Regions from separate parts of the Micromonospora sp. HB375 genome, predicted to be linked through region 1. Evidence: riboswitches for the same ligand, from Rfam matches in the RefSeq annotation. Region 1 holds a riboswitch; the other holds the start of a gene.
The links. Region 1 has a riboswitch for cyclic di-AMP ahead of J3R08_RS23705 (hypothetical protein). Riboswitches for the same ligand answer to the same signal wherever they lie in the genome.

Region 1 (7,648 bases):
GGTTTCGCGTCTGCTCCTGCGGCAGCAGCGTCACCTCACCGGTGGCGGATCGCCGGTGGATGCGCGTCCGGCTCGTCCATAGGCCGGACGCGAATCTTCTCCCCGCCCCGGTTGCCGTGGTGTCATGACGGGTAACGCCGGTGTCACCGCCGGGACACCCGGTGGACGCAAACCGGACGGGCTCGGGGGTGGCGACATGGAACTGCGGCTTCCGGACGGCGTACGCCTGCACGTGACGGTCACCGGGCCGGTCGACGCCGAGGTCACCGTGCTGATGCTGCACGGCTGGACGCTCGACGGCCGCAGCTGGCACCGGCAGGTCGCCGAGCTGCGGGAACGGTTCGGCGACCGGGTCCGCCTGGTCACCTACGACGCGCGCGGCCACGGCCGGTCGAGCTGCCTGGCGCTGCGCGACGCCACGCTCGCCCAGCTCGGCGACGACCTCGCCACCGTGGTCGACGAGATCGCCCCGTCCGGGCCGATCGTGCTGGTCGGGCACTCGATGGGCGGAATGACGGTGATGGAGTACGCCCACCGCCACGCCGACCGGTTCGCGGCGCGTACCGCCGGGCTGGTCTTCGTCTCGACCACTGCCGAGGGGCACACGCACACCGTCTACGGCCTGTCCCCCCGCATCACGAGGTTGATCCGGCTCGCCGAGACCACCGGCGCCGGGGTGCTGGCCCGGTGCGGCGGCTGGCGGCCACCGCACGCGCTGCTGCGCGCGCTGCGCCCGAGCATCCGCTGGATGCTGTTCGGCGACCGCTGCGACCCGGCGGACATCCGGCTGGTCACCTCGGCGGTGGCCCGGGCCACGCTGCGCTCGATCGGCGGGTTCCGCGCCTCGATCGGGGCGCAGCACCGGCTGGAGACGCTCGCCGCGCTGGGCGGGCTGCCGGCCGCCGCGCTGGTCGGGGACCGGGACCGGCTCACCCCGCCGCCGTGCGCCGAGTCGATCGCGGCGGCGCTGCCCACCACGGAGCTGACCGTCTGCCCGGGCGCCGGTCACATGCTGATGATGGAGCGCCCGGACCAGGTGAACGACGCCGTGGCCGGGGTGCTGGACCGGGTGCTGACCGGCCGTCCGGCGGCCCGCCTCTGAGCGTCTCCCGCTCCGGAACGGCACTGACGTACGCCACGCGGACGGCATGCCCCGGCGCTGCGGTTGCCGAGGGCCCGTACCCTCATTCAGCCCGTCGTGCCGTCCGACCACAGGAGCATCCGCGTTGACCGACCAGACCACGCTGGACCGGGAGATCGCCGCCGAGCAGCGCCACCTCGACCGGGTGTACGCCCGGCTGGCCGAACTGCGCCGGTCGGCGGCCGACGCCGAGCGGGAGGGCTACCGGCTGGCCCGGGTCGGCAACTTCGGCGCGCTGGTCGAGCGGGACGCGATGGTCTTCCACGCCGCCCAGCGCCGGCACGTGCTGGACGCCGAGCACGAGGGGCTGGTGTTCGGGCGGCTGGACCTGCGTACCGGGCAGGTGCTGCACGTCGGCCGCCTGGGCGTGCGGGGCGTGGACGCGGAGACGCTGGTGGTGGACTGGCGGGCGCCCGCCGCCGCCGCGTTCTACCAGGCCACGCCCGCCGAGCCGCGCGGCGTGGTACGCCGGCGCACGATCCAGTCGGCCTCGGAGAAGGTCACCCGGATCGAGGACGACCTGCTGGACCCGGAGGCCGCGCCGCCGGACATGGCGGTGGTCGGTGACGGGGCGCTGCTGGCCACGTTGTCCCGGGCCACCGGCCGGGGCATGCGCGACATCGTCGCCACCATCCAGCGCGAGCAGGACGAGGCGATCCGCTCCCCCGGCAACGGCGTCACGATCGTCTCCGGCGGCCCGGGGACCGGCAAGACGGCGGTGGCGCTGCACCGGGCCGCGTACCTGCTCTACTCCGACCGGGCCCGGTACGCCGGCGGCGGCATCCTGGTGGTCGGCCCGTCCGGCGTGTTCGTCGAGTACATCGCCTCGGTGCTGCCCTCACTGGGCGAGGAGACCGCCACGCTGCACTCGCTCGGCTCGCTCTTCCCCGGCCTGTCCGCGTCGCGGACCGACCCGCCGGACGTGGCGGCGGTGAAGGGCTCGCTGCGGATGCGCCGGGTGCTGGAACGCGCGGTCCGCGACGCGGTGCCGGACTACCCCGCCGAACTGCGCCTGCTGTACCGGGGTGAGCTGCTGCGCCTGGAGCGCCCCGCGCTGGACGCGATCCGGGACCGGACGCTGGCCCGGGGCGCGCGCCGCAACGAGGTACGCCGGGCGGCGTTCGACGCGGTGCTCGCCGCGCTCTACGCGCAGGCCCGCACGCTGCGGGTGGGACGGCTGCCGGAGCAGCCCGCGTTCGAGGACGAGATCATCGAGCGGCCGGAGTTCCGCGAGTTCCTCAAGGCGTGGTGGCCCCGGCTGCACCCCCGGCACGTGCTGGACTGGCTGGCCCGCCCGGACCGGCTGCGCCGCTACGCCGGGGGGATCCTCTCCTCGGCCGAGATCCGGTTGCTCGGGCAGGCGTACCGCACGCTCGCGACCGACGGGCTGACGGTGGCGGACATCGCGCTGCTGGACGAGCTGGACGCGCTGCTGGGCAAGCCGGTGCAGCGGGCCCGGCCCAAGCGCGACCCGTACCAGCTCGCCGGTGGCGTGCGCGAGCTGAGCACGTACGCCGATCGGCAGCGCGCCGCCCGCGCGGCGGCGCGGGAGCGTCCGGCCGACTACCGCGACTACGCGCACGTGGTGGTGGACGAGTCGCAGGACGTCTCGCCGATGCAGTGGCGGATGATCGGCCGGCGCGGGCGGCTGGCGTCCTGGACGGTGGTCGGTGACCCGGCGCAGACGGCCTGGACCGGCGACCCGCAGGAGCTGGACCGGGCCCGGGACCAGGCGCTGGGCCGGCGCAAGCGGCACCGCTACGAGCTGACCACCAACTACCGCAACTCGGCGGAGATCTTCGCGGTGGCGGCGGCGGAGATCCGCCGGCTCTACCCGGATCTGCCGCTGCCCGACGCGGTCCGGTCCACCGGCGTTCCGCCGGTCGAGCGCACGGTGCCCGCCGCCGAGCTGCCGGCGGCCACCGTCGAGGCGGCCGAGGCGCTGCTCGGCCAGGTGGAGGGCACCGTCGGCGTGATCACGCCGGTGCCGCGCCGGGACGAGGTGGCCGGCTGGCTGGGCGCGCTCGGCGCGGGCCGGCTCCAGGTGGTGACCAGCCTCCAGGCCAAGGGCATGGAGTACGACGGCGTGGTGCTGGTGGCGCCGAGCGAGATCCGGGCCGATCCCGGCTCGGGCGTGCGCACGCTCTACGTGGCGCTGTCCCGGGCGACCCAGCGCCTCACCACGCTCGACCCGGTGGGGTGAGGGGCCACGCCCGCGCCACCCACAGTTCACTTGCATACATAGCGATGTGAGCATACATTGGGCCCGGCCGGTACGCGGCAGGGAGGGTGTTGGCGTGGGCGCAGGTCATGACCACAGCAGCGCGGTGGCCAACGCGGCACACCGCCACGCAGGCCGGCTCTGGGCCGCGTTCGCGCTGCTCGCCGTCCTGATGGTGGTCGAGGCGGTGGCCGCCTTCACCACCGGCTCGCTCGCCCTGCTCTCCGACGCCGGGCACATGTTCACCGACGTGCTCGGCATCGGCATGGCCCTCGCGGCGATCACCGCCACCCGGCGCGCCGGCACCGACCCGCAGCGCACGTTCGGCCTCTACCGGCTGGAGGTGCTCGCCGCCCTCGCCAACGCCGTGCTGCTCGGCGCCGTCGCGGTCTACGTCCTGATCGAGGCGGTACGCCGCTTCGGCGAGCCGCCGGAGGTGCTGGCCGGCCCGATGCTCGTGGTGGCGGTGCTCGGCCTGCTCGCCAACATCGTCGCCTTCGCGCTGCTGCGCGCCGGGGCGAAGGAGAGCATCAACCTGCGCGGCGCGTACCTGGAGGTGCTCGGCGACCTGCTCGGCTCGCTCGGCGTGATCGCCGCGGCGCTGGTCATCGCGGTGACCGACTGGTGGTGGGCGGACCCACTGGTCGCCGTCGGGATCGGCCTGTTCATCCTGCCGCGCACCTGGCGGCTCGGCCGGGCCGCGGTGCGCATCCTGGTGCAGGCGGCGCCGGAGCACCTCCAGGTGACCGCCGTGCACGACCGGCTGGCCGCGGTCCCCGGCGTGGCCGAGGTGCACGACCTGCACGTCTGGACGCTCACCTCGGGCATGGAGGTGGCCTCGGCGCACCTGACCACCGACCCGGGCGTGGACCCGGCCGGGGTGCTGGCCGCCGCGCGGACGGCGCTGCACGAGGACTTCTCCATCGATCACGCCACGTTGCAGGTCGAACCCGGAGCGTCAGCCGGAGTGTGCGGAAAGACCGAGTGGTGATTAGGGCAGACTTAAATCACCGTGACTGCTATACACTTATGTCGGTTTTGCCCCACCATGCGGCACTGCGCAACGGAGCCACGCCCGGGCCGCGCCGGTAGGCTCGGTCGCGGCCGCAGCCACCGGCGTCACCGGCGCAGGTGGGGTGGCCGTCGCCTAATCGCCCGAAGGGGCGAGCCGGGGAACCACGTACGTGGGGTGCATCCGCGTCAGCGGTAGGGATCTTCCGTCCCGAACCCGTCAGCTAACCCGGTCGGCGGTTGACGGAAGGACATGTGAATGCCCCCAGTGGCACCTGTACGACGGACGGCCGCCCGGTTGGCGGCCCTGCTCGTCGCGACGCTGACTGTCGGCGTCGCGACCGTTCCGGCCTCCCCCGCCTCGGCGGCGCCCCGGACCGCCCTGCTCGCCGCCGCGCCCGGCGACGACGAGGGCGGCACGCCGGAGCTGCGCGCCCAACTCGACGCGGCCAGCAAGGGCTGGCTGGAGGCGAAGGCCGCGCTGAACCGGTCGGTGGACCGCCAGAAGCAGCTCAACGACCAGCTCGCGAAGGTCGGCGCCGAGCTGGCCGTACGTGACGCCAAGGTCGGTGAGATCGCCGGGGTGGCGTACCGCGCGGGCCGCCTCGGCACCGCCGCGGCGCTGCTCGACAGCAGCAGCCCGGCGGGCTTCATGGACCGGGCCGCCACGCTGGAACAGGTCGCCGCGCACGAGGACCGCACGGTGCGCGAGCTGATCACCACCCGGGACGAGGCCACCCGCACCCGGGCCGCGCTCGACACCGAGATCCGCGAGCAACGCAAGCAGGTCGAGGTGATGGGCAAGCGCAAGGAGCAGGCCGAGCGCGCGCTCGAAGTGGCCAACGAACGTTCCGCCCGCAACAACAGCAGCGGCGGCGGCGGCAGCGTCCAGGGCACCTCAAGCAAGAACGCGAAGCCTGCGCCACGCAACTCGGACGGCTCGTGGCCGTCGGAGTCGTGCAGCGTCAACGACCCGACCCCGGCCAACGGCTGCATCACCCCGCGGACGCTGCACGCGCTGCAGCAGGCCAAGGCGGCCGGTTTCACCAGGTACGTCTCGTGCCACCGGCCCAGCGGCTCGGGTGAGCACCCGAAGGGGCGGGCCTGCGACTTCGCCGCCCAGAAGAACGGCTTCGGCGGCGTGGCCAGCGGCGGTGACCGGACGTACGGCAACAACCTGGCCGCGTACTTCGTGCGAAACGCCGACCCGCTCGCCGTGCTCTACGTGATCTGGTTCAAGCAGATCTGGCTGCCGAGCAGCGGGTGGAAGTCGTACAGCGGCGGCAACGGCGACCCGTCCAGCGACCACACCAACCACGTGCACCTGTCGGTGTACTAGCGCGCTCCCGGGGGGCCGGCCGGATCGGGCCGGCCCTCCAGCGTCGCGCCGAGACGGGCCGCCAGGCTCAGGTGAGCCGCCCGGGCCTGGCGGAACGCGTACCCGAACAGCGGCGCCGGCGCGGTGAGCGTGATCTCCACGTCGATGCGCACGGTGCCGTCGGGCTCGTCGCGTAGCCGGGTGTGGTTGCGCACCGTCGTCGCCGGCTGCTGCCGGGCGACAGTGACCACCTCGTCCTCGCTCGCGACCAGCACGTCCGCCTGGTACGTGACCGGGAAGTGCAGCGGGCCCAGTTGCAGCCGGTCGGTGATCGCGTAGCTGGCCAGCGCGCCCGGCCGGGCCGGCAGCTGCCGGACCCGGACGATCAGCGGATGCAGCTCGCCCTGGCGACTCAGGTCACCCAGCAGTGCCACCGCGTCGGCCCGGCTGCACCGGGCCTGCACGGTGTAGCTGAAGCTGTCGCTGCTCTGCAAGCGGGCCCCCTCGCCGTCGTACGTCGCGACGATCGTCCCGTACCGACGCCGGGCTGGCAACGGGTAGAAGGTCCCCTGGCCGCAGGGGGTGCGAACGGCGCTCAGGCGCCGGGCAGCACCTCGGGGGTGTCGTCGGCGAACCACGGCTCGGGAGCGCCGAAGAGGCCGAGCAGGCCGGTCACCCAGAGCTGCCGGTGCACGAACCGGCTCGGCTCGGTGACCACGAGCTTGACGCCGCTGACCTCGCAGGTCTGGAAGCCGGCCACCATGGCGCTGATGCCGACCGAGTCGATGAACGTGACGAGCCGCATGTTCAGCTCGATGCGCGAGGGACGGCCCTTCGCGAGCACCTCGGCGATCGCTTCCCGCACCTCGTACGCGGTGTCGACGTCGATCTCCCCACGGGGCGCGATCTGGACGACACCACCCGGCCGCACCGACTTCACGATCGACAGGCTCACGCGAGCACCTCCACTCGCCCTTGACGGGCGCCTCATCAGTACGCGGGCCGCGACCGAGAGTATTCCTCCAACGGCCCGGTCGCCACCCCCCGGGATGAGCAATTCGCGAACTGGGCACACCTGGGCGCTCCCAATCCGGACCTCCGGGTTCCAGTTTCCCCTTCGACGCGGGCCGCGGCCAGCCGTACGGCCGGTCGGACCCGTCGATCCGCCGACCAGGGTAGCGGGCGCGCGCACGTCCCGTCGGCACCGGTCCCGGCGCGTTCGGGTGGTTCGTCCCGTTCGCTGCTCACGAGCCGGGCACCACCGCGAGGGTTTGCCGCGTGCGCCGGTGGGGCACTGCCCCGAGACAGTGAACGCGCCGGATGGACACCGGAGTCCGAAGTGGCCGCCGGCCTTCGGCACCCGAGGAGGTAGAACGATGTTCGGATCCAACCTGCTGGACCGCCGGGGCAAGGCCGAGCGGGTCGCCGACCAGGCGTGGCAGCACCTGCTCTCCGCGGCCGGCTCCGCCGGTGACAGCGTGCGCGACGCCACCCGCAGCGCCCGCCGCAACTCCTCCGGCTTCGCCGACGACGCCACCGACCTGGTCGGCTCCGCCGCCGAGGAGGCGCGCCGGCGGGCCACGCTCGCCTTCGACGCGCTGGCCGGACGCCGGCCCGCCCTGCCCTGGACGCTGCTGATCGCGGCGGCGCTCGCGGGCGCGGCGATCGGCTGGGCCGCCGGCACCGCCGCGCGCGCCGCGGGCAGCCGCGACCGCGCCGCGGACGAGATCGAGTTCGTGGACGTGGACCGCCCGAACTCCCCGGCCGGCCTGGACGGCTGAACCCCACCCGACCGGCACGGTGGCCGCTCCCGGCACTCCCGGGGGCGGCCACCGTGCCGCGTGGTGCTCTCCCCCACCCGGACCGGGTGAGGGCCGGTCACCCGGGACACGCGCAGGATCGCGGGTGCGGGACCGCGTGCCCGCGCCGCCATCGACGGAGGGAGAGCCGGATGGCC
Region 2 (7,648 bases), 1.6 Mb from region 1:
CGCTGCTGACCCGCCGCGCCGGACAGTCCGGCGGCACCCGCTGGGAGTCCACCGGCGAGGGCACGTACTCGATCGAGGAGGTCGAGGACGCACCCCAGGGCACCTCGGTCACGCTGCACCTCAAGCCCGTCGACACCGAGGACAACCTGCACGACTACACCGCCGAGTGGACGATCCGGGAGATCGTCAAGCGCTACTCCGACTTCATCTCGTGGCCGATCCGGATGACGGTCGACAAGCCCGGCGAGGACGGCGCCACCACCCGCGAGGAGCAGACGCTCAACTCGATGAAGGCGCTCTGGGCGCGCTCGCGGGACGAGGTCGACGAGGCCGAGTACAAGGAGTTCTACCGGCACGTCGCGCACGACTGGGCCGACCCCCTCGAAACCATCCACATGCGCGGCGAGGGCACCTTCGAGTACGAGGCGCTGCTGTTCCTGCCGTCGCACGCCCCGCTGGACCTGTTCTCCCCGCAGGGCCGCCGCGGCGTGCAGCTCTACGTCAAGCGCGTGTTCATCATGGACGACTGCGACGCGCTGATGCCCAACTACCTGCGCTTCGTCAAGGGCGTGGTGGACGCGCACGACCTGTCGCTGAACATCTCCCGGGAGATCCTCCAGCAGGACCGGCAGATCCGCGCGGTACGCCGCCGGCTGGTCAAGAAGGTCCTCGCCACGCTCAAGGACATGTCCGCCGAGTCGTACCGCACCTTCTGGACCGAGTTCGGCGCGGTGGTCAAGGAGGGTCTGCTGGAGGACCCGGACAACACCGAGACGCTGCTGGAACTGGTCCGCGCCGCCAGCACCCACGACCCGGCCGAGCCCACCACGCTGCGGGCGTACGTGGAGCGGATGAAGGACGGGCAGAGCGAGATCTACTACGCCACCGGCGAGAACCGGGCCACCATCGAGAACTCGCCGCACCTGGAGGCGTTCCGCGCCAAGGGCTACGAGGTGCTGATCCTCACCGACCCGGTGGACGAGGTGTGGGTCGAGCGCGTCGGCGCGTACGACGGCAAGACGCTGCGCTCGGTCGCCAAGGGCCAGGTGGACCTGGAGACCGAGGAGGAGAAGGAGAAGGCCGAGGCCGAACGGCAGGAGTACGCCGACCTGCTCACGTTCCTCGGCGGCGCGCTCGCCGACAGCGTCAAGGAGGTGCGCCTGTCCACCCGGCTGACCACCTCGCCGGCCTGCGTGGTGGGCGACGCGCACGACATGACGCCGACGCTGGAGAAGATGTACCGGGCGATGGGCCAGGAAGTGCCCCAGGTCAAGCGGATCCTGGAGCTGAACCCGGCCCACCCGCTGGTCACCGGGCTGCGCAAGGCGCACGGTGAGGGCGGCGACACGGCCGCGCTGACCGAGACCGCCGAGCTGCTGTACGGCATGGCGTTGCTGGCCGAGGGCGGCGAGCTGGCCGACCCGGCCCGGTTCACCCGCATCCTGGCCGACCGCCTGGCCCGCGGCCTGTAGCCCGACCCGACCCGGCCCGCTTGATCGACTCCACTACGCCGAGGTGGCGGTACCTGGGTGCCCCCGATGCCTCCACCTCGGCGAGCTGGTGTCGATCAAGCGCCGGGAAGTCGATCCGGGTGGTTGTCGGGTCAGTCCTTCGCCGGGCTCGTGCGGGCGGCTGGCTGCCGCTTGATCGACTCCAGCTCGCCGAAGTGGTGGTATCAGGCGGGCTCTGACCCCGCCACTTCGCCGAGCTGGTGTTGATCACCTGGGGCGTCCCGGAATGAGGAAGATCGATCCCAGTTGGAGGGACGCTCGGGGCTCTAGATGAGTGAGGGCTCTGGCGGAGATGGTCTTGCGGGCCCGCGTCGGCGGGGCGGCCCCAATGCGCAGGTGTCGAGCGGGTGGATCTGACGGAGCGCCGCTTGGCGAGCGTCGGCTGATGTCGGGCTCTTGTCGAAGGCTGTTGATCGGCTGTGTCCGGGCGGTTGTCGTGGCTTGTGCTTGATCGACACCATTGCGCCGAAGTGGCGGCATCGGACGGGTTCTGACCCCGCCACCTCGGCGAGACGGGTCTGTTCAGGGGAGCGCGGGGTAGAGCGCTGCCACCCCACCGGACAGTCCCGCCTGGACCCGGCGGGCGACGTCGTCGGCCAGGATCTCGTAGCTGCCGGACTCGATGCCGTCGGCGGCGAGCCGGGCGACGTCGGCCGGGTGCGCCTTCGGGCCGGGCACGGCGGCGGCCATCTCGGTGTCCATGTAGCCCACGTGCAGCCCGGCGACCCGGACGCCCCGGCCGGCTAGTTCCAGGCGCAGCGCGTTCGTCATCGACCACTCGGCGGCCTTGGCCGCGCCGTACGCGCCGACGCCGGGGATCGTGAACCAGGACAGCGCCGACAGCACGTTCAGGATCGTGCCGCCGCCGTTCGCCGCGATCCGGGGCGCGAACGCGCGTACCACCGACAGCGTGCCGAGGTAGTGCGTCTCCAGCTCCAGCCGGATCTGCGCGAGGTCACCGTCGAGCAGGTCGGCGCCGGTGCTCACGCCGGCGTTGTTCACGAGCAGCGTCACGTCACCGGCCCGCTCCGCGGCGGCGGCCACCGAGGCGGGGTCGGTGATGTCGAGGCGTACCGGGGTGACGCCGGGCAGGTCGACGGTGTCCGGGTTGCGGGCGCCGGCCCAGACGGTGGCGCCGCGCGCGACGAGTTCGGCGGCCAGGTGCCGGCCGAAGCCGCGGTTGGCGCCGGTGACCAGGGCGGTGCTTCCAGCGATCTTCATGTCTCGCTCCGAGGGGTGGGAAAGGAAGGTGGGTCAGGCGGACAGCAGGCCCGGACCGGGCAGGACGGCCAGCTCGCCGGGCGGTACGTCGTGTCCGGCGTCGCAGCGCAGCCGGGCGTGCACGGCCGCGCCGCACTCGTCGTGGGTCAGCCGGACGGCCGGGCCGGCCTCGTCGGCGGCGTACGTGTCGCCCCACTGCCGCAGCGCGACCAGCACCGGGATCAGGTCGCTGCCCTTGGCGGTGAGCACGTACTCGTCGCGGGTGCGCTGCCCGGGCTCGCGGTAGGGGCGCCGGTCGAGCAGCCCGTCGGCGACGAGCTGCTTGAGGCGTGCGGCGGCGACGGGCTCGCTGACGCCGACCCGCCGCGCGAAGTCGTCGAAGCGGCGGGTGCCGAACGACGCCTCGCGCAGCAGGAGCAGCGTGGTGCGGTTGCCGACCACCTCCAGCGCCCGGGCGATCGAGCAGTTGGCGGTGGACCAGGAGTCACGCTGGGCAAGGAGGTCCGTCATGGCGTCGACGGTACCCCCTGACTTAGGAAATCAAAAGTCAGCTACCTCACAGCTGGCCGGGGAAGAAGCCGTGCCGGGCCAGCGGCTCGACGATCTGGTGCTCCTCGTACGACAGGTGCGACAGCAGCGTGTCGGTGAGCAGGTCCACCGCCTCCTGGAGCTGCGTGAAGTCGCCGGGCCGGTGGACCAGTTCCACGAGCGCCCGGTCGACGCTCTCCACCACCCCGTGGATCACCACGTGTTCCTCCTCGAGGCGGTCGAGCACGGCCGCCAGCCCGGCCTCGGAGCGGCGCAGGTGCGGGAAGATCGAGGCGTCCTCCAGCCCGTGGTGCTGGGTGACCATGGTGCAGTAGGCCGCGCAGTACGCCCCGAGCGTCCAGTTGTTCTGCCGCATGGTCATCTCGTTGAGCGCCGCACGCGCCCGGCCCGGCGAGACGGCGCCCCGCTTGACCTGTTCCAGCAGGTCGCGCACCTGGGCCAGCTCCTGGCGCAGGTGGTCGTGCACGTCCACCAGGTGCTGCCCGGCGGCCTGCCCCCGGGGTGGGTAGACCTGGCCGGCCGGAGGCGGCGGGGCGGTCGGCCGGGTCGACTCGTCCCAGGGGCGGCGCGCGCTCAGACGTACCCCCGGGTCGGGGGTGGGGGTGACCGCCAGTGTGGCCGCGCCGCCGGTGGCGGCCGTGTCGTCGGCGACCGCACGGGCCCCGCTGCCGGGCGCGGTGCGCTCGGCGGCGACGAGTTCGCGGACCGCCGGCGCGACCTCCTGGGCGAAGATCTGGATCGCGCGCGGCTCGTCGCTGCCGAGGATGAACGTGGTGATGCCGTGCTCCAGCGTGAGCCCGGCCAGCTCCTCCGCCCACTGCGCCGGCGGCCCGGCCAGGAAGCCGGCCGACGAGCGCGCGAACGTGCCGTTCACGTTGAGCATGCGGCGGATCTCGGCCGGGTCGCGCCCAGCGGCCTCGGCGCCCTCGTCCACGAGCGCGTTCAGGGCGGGCAGCTCGTCGGGGCCCTTGGGCAGGTAGGACAGGGAGGGCAGCCAGCCGTCCGCGGCGCGGCCGACCAGGCGCAGCATGCGCGGCTTGTACGCGCCGACCCAGATGCCCACCTGATGAGCGGGTGCCGGACCGCGCTTGGCGCCGACCACGCGGTAGTGCTCGCCGTCGACGCGGATCATGCCGCGCCGGTCGGTGTCCCAGACCTCGCGGATCACCCGGATCGCCTCGTCCAGGGCCTGGACCGCCGCGCCGGGGGACAGGCGCCGCCCGCCCGTCGCCTCGATCGCGTCCCAGAACGCGCCCGCGCCGAGTCCCATCTCGACCCGGCCGCCGGTGAGCAGGTCCAGGCTGGCCACGCTGCGGGCCAGCACCACCGGCTGGCGCAGCGGCAGGTTGAGCACGTTGCCGGCCAGGCGGATGCGCTCGGTGACGGCGGCCACGTAGGACATCAGCGTCCAGGTGTCCAGGAAGCCCGGCTGGTACGGGTGGTCCTGGAACGTGACCAGGTCCAGCCCGACCTGTTCGCAGAGCGTGGCCAGCGCCACCACCTGGTCGGGCTGCCCGGCGGCGGGGGTGATGAAGCCGCCGAAGGTCAGCTCGTGTCCGTGATCGGTCATCCGTTCCGCCCTCCCGTGATCTTGCTCGGCCCTGCCACGGTAGCTCCACAGGTGGTAGCCCGGCCGGGTGAACACCGTCACAAGAAGTGGACGATCGCCGCAAACCGTCCTTAGCGTCGGTTTCGTTCGCATTCGCGGGCACCGCGGGCCGGAAACGCCAAATCCCGCCGCCGGCCCCGGTAACCGAACCTCGTGCGGGAGCGGGGGAACCACACGTTCCACGGTGCATCGTCACCTCGGGGTGAAGCCGCCACCGGCGGCCGGGCTCCTCGGCCCGAACCCGACAGCTCACCTCGTCGGCGTGGAGGAATCCACATGTCAACTGCATACTCGGCCCGAAGTCGCCGTACCGCTCTCGGTGCGGTGGTGACCGGCGCCGTCGTCGGCGTCGCGACCCTGTTCGGCCCGGCCGCTCCGGCCAGCGCGGGCGTCAACTGGGACGCGGTCGCGCGCTGCGAATCCGGCGGCAACTGGAAGATCAACACCGGCAACGGGTACTACGGCGGGCTCCAGTTCTCCCGCGCCACCTGGAACGGCTACGGCGGCCAGAAGTACGCCGCCCGCGCCGACCTGGCCAGCCGGTCCGAGCAGATCGCCGTCGCGGAGAAGGTGCTGCGCGGCCAGGGCATCGGCGCGTGGCCGACCTGCGGCAAGAAGGGCGGCTCGGCGAACGCCGCGGCGACCCGGTCCGAGCGGGCCGCCCCTAAGAAGGCCACCTCGAAGAAGTCCGCCCCGAAGCGGGCCGCCACGCGCAAGGCCGCGCCGGAGCGGGCCGTGACGACGGCGGCGCGGCAGCCGTCGTCCGGGACGTACGTCGTCCGGCGCGGGGACACGCTGTCGGAGATCGCCGTGGCGCAGCGCGTCGACGGCGGCTGGCATGCCCTGCACGAGCGCAACCGGGCAGTGGTCGGCGACGACCCCGGCCTGATCTTCCCCGGTCAGCGGCTGCGTCTGCGCTGATCTGGTCCGGACGCCCGGCCGGTTCGCTCCGGCCGGGCGTCCGACCGTCCGCGACACGCCGCGCCGCCGGTGTCCGGCCTGCTCGCGGCACCGGACGCCACCCGTGACGGCCGCTGACCGCGATTCGTCGGAGCCGGTTGCTAGGGTCACGATGATCGGCTCAGACGTGAAGAAAGCGCGGAAATGACCAACGATCCGTTCTCGGCGGCCGCGAGCATCGACGAACTGCTGACCCGCACGCAGCAGGCGCTCACCGCGATGCGCTCCCGGGCCTCGGAGCACGCCGACGGCGAGCCGGGCGACCTGCTGCGCGCCGAGGGCACCGCAGCCGACGGCCGGGTCCGCGCGGTCGCCGTTCAGGGTGGCCGGCTGGATTCCGTGACGATCGACCCGGACTTGGCCGGCGAGCCCCTCGACGTCCTGTGCGGACATGTCACCGCCGCCGCCAACGCCGCGCTGTCCGAGCTGGACGCCCGGGTCAGCGCGTCGGCGCGGGCCGACGCCGACGCGCTCGCCGCCCGGCTCGGCAGCATGGGTGACCAGGCCGAGCTGTTCGGTCGCGCGATGCACGAGGCGGCCGCGCGGATCCACCGCGACCGCGGCACGGCGTCCCAGGCCGGGCGTCCGGCCTGACCCGACCGCACACGGCCCGGCACGACGCGGCGCCGCCCCGGCACGCGGCGCCGCCCCGGCACGCGGCGGCGGCCAGGCGCGACGCGGCACCGCCCGGCACGACGAGGCGGCCGGCCGCCGGGAGGACGACGACCGGCCGCGCTACGCCACGGTCAGCTCAGGGTGACCGCGGTGTCGTCGACGACGAAGGACGTCTGCAGTGAGCTGTCCTCCACGCCGCTGAAAGAGATGGTCGCCGTGGTGCCTGCGAGTGACGAGATGTCGAAGGACCGCTGCACGTAGCCGGTGGCCTTGTTCAGGTTGGAGTAGGTGGCCAGCGTGGTGCTGCCGGCCTTGACGGTGAGCTTGTCGTACGCGGTGCCGGTGGTCGTCTCCGCGCTGTCGATGTGCAGCCAGAAGCTGAACGTCGCGCGGCATCCGGCCGGGATCGTCACCGACTGACTGAGCGTGTCGGTGTGCGACGAGCCGTACCCGTCCAGCCACGCCTTGTACGAGCCGCCGTGCGCGGCCTGGCCGCTGTCGGTGGTGATGACGCCGGACGAGGCGGTCCAGCTCACGTTGCCCGACTCGAAGCCGGGGTTGGCGAGCTTGTTGCCGGAGCAGCCGCCCGACGGCGGGGTGGTGGTGGCGGTCGGCGTGGGCGTCGGGGTGCCGCCGGCGCAGGTCGGCTCACCCGACTGGGCCGGTACGCTGACCGCCGCCCAGGCCGCCTTGACCGCGTTGAACTCGGTGCAGCTGCTCGGGTAGAGGTTCTTCGCCGCCTGCAACGTCCAGACGCGGTACTTCAGGTAGGACGAGGACGACGTCTTCAGCAGCATGGCGTTGTACATGATCTTGATGGCCTTCTGGATGCCCAGGCCGCTCACGCTGCTGCTGTTGCAGGTCGAGCTGGACGGCTGCCCGTTGGTCGGGCTGCTGCCGTTGGCCAGCAGGTAGAACCAGTGGTTGCCGGGCCCGGCCGCGGCGTGCACCTCGGTCGACGGGATGCTGCTGGAGTAGCAGTTCGGGTCGCCGAGCGCCGACGGGTTGTACATGTTGCGGATCGGGCCGGAGCCGACCAGGTTGATCTTCTCGCCGACCAGGAAGTCCGGCGCGTCGTAGCTGGACGGCTCGTTGGCGAACCACTCGGTCGCCGCGCCGAACGTGTCCGCCACGAACTCCTGCGTGCCGCCGCCGGAGATACCGCCGGGGGTGTTGTCGTCGA

Region 2: another riboswitch for cyclic di-AMP. It lies ahead of J3R08_RS17360 (transglycosylase family protein); the one in region 1 lies ahead of J3R08_RS23705 (hypothetical protein).

What each region holds. Positions count from the first base shown of each region.
Region 1 covers NZ_JAGGJO010000001.1:5,400,647-5,408,294, forward strand. The annotation lists gene J3R08_RS23690 (alpha/beta fold hydrolase) at 197-1,102, shown strand; gene J3R08_RS23695 (AAA family ATPase) at 1,227-3,344, shown strand; gene J3R08_RS23700 (cation diffusion facilitator family transporter) at 3,439-4,353, shown strand; cyclic di-AMP (ydaO/yuaA leader) riboswitch at 4,497-4,628, shown strand; gene J3R08_RS23705 (hypothetical protein) at 4,633-5,712, shown strand; gene J3R08_RS23710 (SRPBCC family protein) at 5,709-6,245, opposite strand; gene J3R08_RS23715 (STAS domain-containing protein) at 6,287-6,646, opposite strand; gene J3R08_RS23720 (hypothetical protein) at 7,068-7,472, shown strand; gene J3R08_RS23725 (BON domain-containing protein) at 7,643-7,648, shown strand, end outside.
Region 2 covers NZ_JAGGJO010000001.1:3,776,801-3,784,448, reverse strand. The annotation lists gene htpG (molecular chaperone HtpG) at 1-1,472, shown strand, start outside; gene J3R08_RS17375 (SDR family oxidoreductase) at 2,034-2,732, opposite strand; gene J3R08_RS17370 (helix-turn-helix domain-containing protein) at 2,766-3,242, opposite strand; gene J3R08_RS17365 (LLM class flavin-dependent oxidoreductase) at 3,289-4,851, opposite strand; cyclic di-AMP (ydaO/yuaA leader) riboswitch at 5,023-5,168, shown strand; gene J3R08_RS17360 (transglycosylase family protein) at 5,167-5,811, shown strand; gene J3R08_RS17355 (YbaB/EbfC family nucleoid-associated protein) at 5,995-6,444, shown strand; gene J3R08_RS17350 (M4 family metallopeptidase) at 6,597-7,648, opposite strand, start outside.